2 regions of the Pseudoalteromonas sp. 68 DY56-GL68 genome follow, and region 2 is predicted to be linked to the other one. Evidence: riboswitches for the same ligand, from Rfam matches in the RefSeq annotation. Region 2 holds a riboswitch; the other holds the start of a gene.
What was found. Region 2 has a riboswitch for lysine ahead of dapA (4-hydroxy-tetrahydrodipicolinate synthase). Riboswitches for the same ligand answer to the same signal wherever they lie in the genome.
Positions count from the first base shown of each region.

Region 1 (2,206 bases), on a different contig from region 2:
ACCTTAATGATTTTCCTCGATGAAAAAGTCACTATTGGTAACTTGTTATTACTTATTGTGCCTTCGCTTGCAAGCGTTGCGTTACTGGCTGTGATGTTATCAGCAGGAATGTCGGGTAATGTGGTATTTGAAAAGCAAATGGCTCGTCGTATTGAAAAAACCGACATTACCATTGCGGTTATCTTTTTCTCGACCATTATTGCCACCTTAACTTTGAGCGTATTTTATAGTGTGCCACCGCTATTAACCTTTTTATTTGGTTTATCGCTGATGTTTTTGGTTGCGCAATTCTTGATGCGCAAAAAAGACGTAAACAAAAAAATCATCGATTATATTCGTGAGATTGAATACGACACACTGTTGTTCTTCGTTGGGGTATTACTGTTAGTTGGTGCACTGAAAGAAGTGGGTGTGTTATCTCAATTTACACATTTATATGAGCTTATGGCTCCTGAGTATGCGAACTACTTAATGGGCTTGTTGTCGGCTGCGGTTGATAACGTGCCACTAACAGCTGCATTACTTAAAGCTGACATTATTATGAGCCCTCAGCAGTGGTTGTCATTTACCTATGCGACAGGAGTTGGTGGTTCAATGCTCATTATTGGCTCTGCCGCGGGTATTATTGCGATGAGTAAAGTCAAAGCATTAACGTTTATGAGTTACTTAAAAATGTCGCTGTATTTATTAATAGCCTACACAGCGGGTTATTATGGCTCACACCTAGCGGGAAGTTTTATTTAACACTTGACAGCTAGACGTCTAAACGATAACTTTCAAAGCCTGCTTTTAACAGCAGGCTTTGTTATTTTAACCAAGTGTTAACTTAACATTCAGAAGAGGTGCGATACTTAGGTAATTAATGTGAGGTGACGAACGCCAATGACCATTAATGAGGGAAGTACTCGCCGAGAAAAATAGCTGGACGTCACGGTTATTTTTCGGTTTATGAGGCTGAATCCTCAAAACTGTCACCAAACTAGGTGGAGAGCTTCTGGCATGGACTACTCTTTATTTTCAAAGCACCCCCTTGCCGAGTTCTTCTTGAATTACTGTGGATAGTTTTCCACAAAAGGAGACGACATGAATACCCAATTAGCCGCCAACACAAAATCAGATTACGTTGTTGCAAAATTTGGTGGCACCAGTGTAGCTAATTTTGATGCTATGAGTCGCTGTGCGGAAATTGTATGCGCAGATAACCAAGTACGTATTGTTGCTGTGAGTGCCAGTGCGGGCGTTACTAACCATTTAGTTGCATTGTGTAAACGTGATTTGAGCGCTGCTGAGCGCGATGAACACATCACGGGTGTTATTGCTATTCAAGAGAGTATTTTAGCTGAGCTATCGCTTGATGCCGATTTAGCTCATGGCTTTAATGAGACTTTAAGAGCATTTCAGGTGCTTGCTACTGAAGGGGTTAAATCAGCGGCAGAGCAAGACGAGCTGCTAAGTTTTGGTGAGCGCTTATCATCGTATTTATTTACGCAAGTGTTGCGTGGCCAGGGTTTAGATGCGGTGCGATTTGATGTGCGTAAAGTATTAAAAACAGATAGCCAATTCGCTAAAGCCACACCAAACATTGCTGCAACAGCTGCTGCTGCAAAAAAACATTTAGTGCCATTGTTAGCTGAGCAAGTTGTAGTAACACAAGGGTTTATTGGCAGTGATGAATATAACCAAACAACGACTTTAGGCCGTGGCGGCTCAGATTACAGTGCGGCATTACTAGCAGAAGCAATCAACGCAAAGAGTGTGCATATTTGGACGGATGTGGTGGGTATTTTCAGTACTGATCCGCGTTTATGTGTAAAAGCTACACCTATTGCAAGGCTAAGCTTTGATGAAGCTGCTGAAATGGCTACCTTTGGGGCAAAAGTGCTTCACCCTGCTACTATTTTACCGGCAAGCCGTAGTCATATTAGTGTGTTTGTTGGTTCGAGCCGTGAGCCACAATTAGGCGGCACATGGATTGAAAAAGAAAAGTCAGAGCAGCCAGGTATTCGAGCGGTCACACAGCGTAAAAATCAAATTCTTTTAACGGTTAAAAGCCCAGAAATGCTCCTTGCGAGCGGTTTCTTAGCGCGTGTATTTACTATCTTAAGTGAATTTAATATTTCAGTTGATTTGGTCACTACCTCAGAGATCAGTGTGGCAATCACGTTAGATAACGCACCGAATGCATCACGTCCTGAGCTGGATCAAG
Region 1 covers NZ_JAOCZL010000010.1:51,200-53,405, forward strand. The annotation lists gene nhaD (sodium:proton antiporter NhaD) at 1-744, shown strand, start outside; lysine riboswitch at 830-1,002, shown strand; gene lysC (lysine-sensitive aspartokinase 3) at 1,084-2,206, shown strand, end outside.
Region 1: linked by a shared signal. The riboswitch ahead of lysC (lysine-sensitive aspartokinase 3) and the one ahead of dapA (4-hydroxy-tetrahydrodipicolinate synthase) in region 2 are both predicted to bind lysine.

Region 2 (2,206 bases):
CTTGCGCTGCTTGTAACGATTTTTTAGTTTGTAAGCCCCCGTCTATCAACTCGTGGGCACGCAAGTAGGTTTCTACATCGCGAGAAAGTAAAAAGGTATCTTTACCAAGCGCTCGCAAAGCGTAAGGGCCAGTATTCCCTCCTAAACGCGCACCATGTTTTTTAAGATAGGCCCACAAGCCAATAATATTGTCAGTTGGCCAATCCGCAATAAATTGGCTAAAGCTGCCATGTTTCTCAGCAACTTCGTGGATCATGTACGCATTTTCAGGAATCGTTTGTACTTTTTTAAAATTACGAACAATTCGCTCGTCACTGGCTTTTTGCTCAAGCATATCCGGTGGCATCATCAACAACTTTTCTACACTGAAATCCCAAAACACGTCGCGAAAACCTGCCCACTTGTTATTGATAACAGACCAATAAAAGCCACTTTGAAAAACTTTACGTGTGAACTCTTCTAACCATAAATCGTCATGCATTTTGGCAATATCAGTATCATCGAGCGGGTTTGATAACAGTGCCTGCAGCATGTCTTCGCTGCCCTTTCGAAATACGGCTCGTTGATAAATATCGTTAAATTTTTCCATCATTTTTCCAATTTATTTGGTTAACGCTAAGTGTACGTAAAAACACGCTTATACGTAACCATGTTGCAAAATCGGTCACTAAAAACAAATCCTTCGCCTTGACACCTAGATGGCTAAAATGCTTTAATCGCCGAATATACCCTATTTAACTATGTTGGCTTTAACCTTTAAAGCGAGCATAAAGGGCTGGAAGAGGTGCGTTATTCAGGTAGCGTATGGGAAGAGCACAGACTCTGTTGATCATACGTGAGGGGAATTAACGCCGAGAAGTAACACCGTTTGTGAGGTGCTTATTTCGGGCGACTGGGCTGAATCCCAGCGACTGTCACCAACAATAGCAAAGTGCTATTGATTAGTTTGGTGGAGAGCTTCTGGTCTTAGTATAATAAGGCCGTCGCGTCTTTATTATTTTAAGCCCATTCGCTCTTCGAATTATACCTTGTTCGAACGACGACATGCGGCTCCATTCAAATGTTCCCGCATAAACTCTTCGAATACCTTATAAGTTCGTGAGAGATGATCAACAATTTTGATTTAAACGACTATCCATTATGGACAGCGCTTGTAACGCCATTTTCTGAATCTGGCGAGGTCGATTACACGGCCCTTGAACAACTAGTAGCTGAGCAGCAAGATGCAAATAACGGCATTTTATTGCTTGGCAGTACCGGTGAAGGACTGGCGCTTTCACTTAAAGAGCAACAAGCCATTGTTGAACATGTTTGCCAATTAGCACCGAGAGTACCACTCATGGTTGCTGTGGGCGGTATGAACCTTAAGCAACAAATTGCTTGGGTTGAATACTGCAATCAACTACCTATTCATGGCTATCTATTGGGCTCACCTCTGTATGCAAAGCCTGGGGTTGTTGGCCAAACACATTGGTTTGAAAGCCTACTTAACGCAAGTCATCACCCTTGTATGTTGTATAACGTACCAGGAAGAAGTGCAGTTGAGATTGCACCGCAGGTGATCAAAAACCTTGCTGAGCACAAAAACCTTTGGGCTTTAAAAGAAGCCAGTGGCGACATTAGTAAATTTGAAGGTTTTAGAACGGCATCACCAACACTGGCCATTTTCAGTGGCGATGATGCACTTATGCCGTATTTTGCTCAAGCTGGTGCAAAAGGTTTAGTGTCGGTTGCCGCGAATGCTTGGCCGAGTCAAACCCATGAGTTTGTTAAACGCAGTTTAAGTGGTCAATACCCAAATCTATTCACCGATTGGTCGCAAGCAATCCAAAGTTTATTCGCTGTGGCAAACCCAATCCCCGTAAAAGTACTGATGCACCTGCAAGGTAAAATAAATACCCCGCATTTACGTCCGCCGCTTACGCATTTAGAGCTTGAGCAAACAGACAGCATCACCCACGCAAACAACACAATTTTATCTTGGAACTAAAAACAGGTTTTATCATGAGCTGGTTAGAATTATTAAACAACTTAGAATCAGGCGCAGTTCGCGCAGCAACACAAGACGAGAACGGCAACTGGCACGCCAATGTAGAAGTTAAACAAGGCATTTTAGAAGCTTTCAAAAATGGCACAAATACTGAGTTCCCAGGTGGTTTTGTTGATAAGCACAACTTGGCACCACAAGGCTTTGCAGCCGATGCAG
Region 2 covers NZ_JAOCZL010000022.1:360,634-362,839, forward strand. The annotation lists gene NYF15_RS18825 (DNA-3-methyladenine glycosylase I) at 1-589, opposite strand, end outside; lysine riboswitch at 772-968, shown strand; gene dapA (4-hydroxy-tetrahydrodipicolinate synthase) at 1,106-1,990, shown strand; gene NYF15_RS18835 (2,3,4,5-tetrahydropyridine-2,6-dicarboxylate N-succinyltransferase) at 2,005-2,206, shown strand, end outside.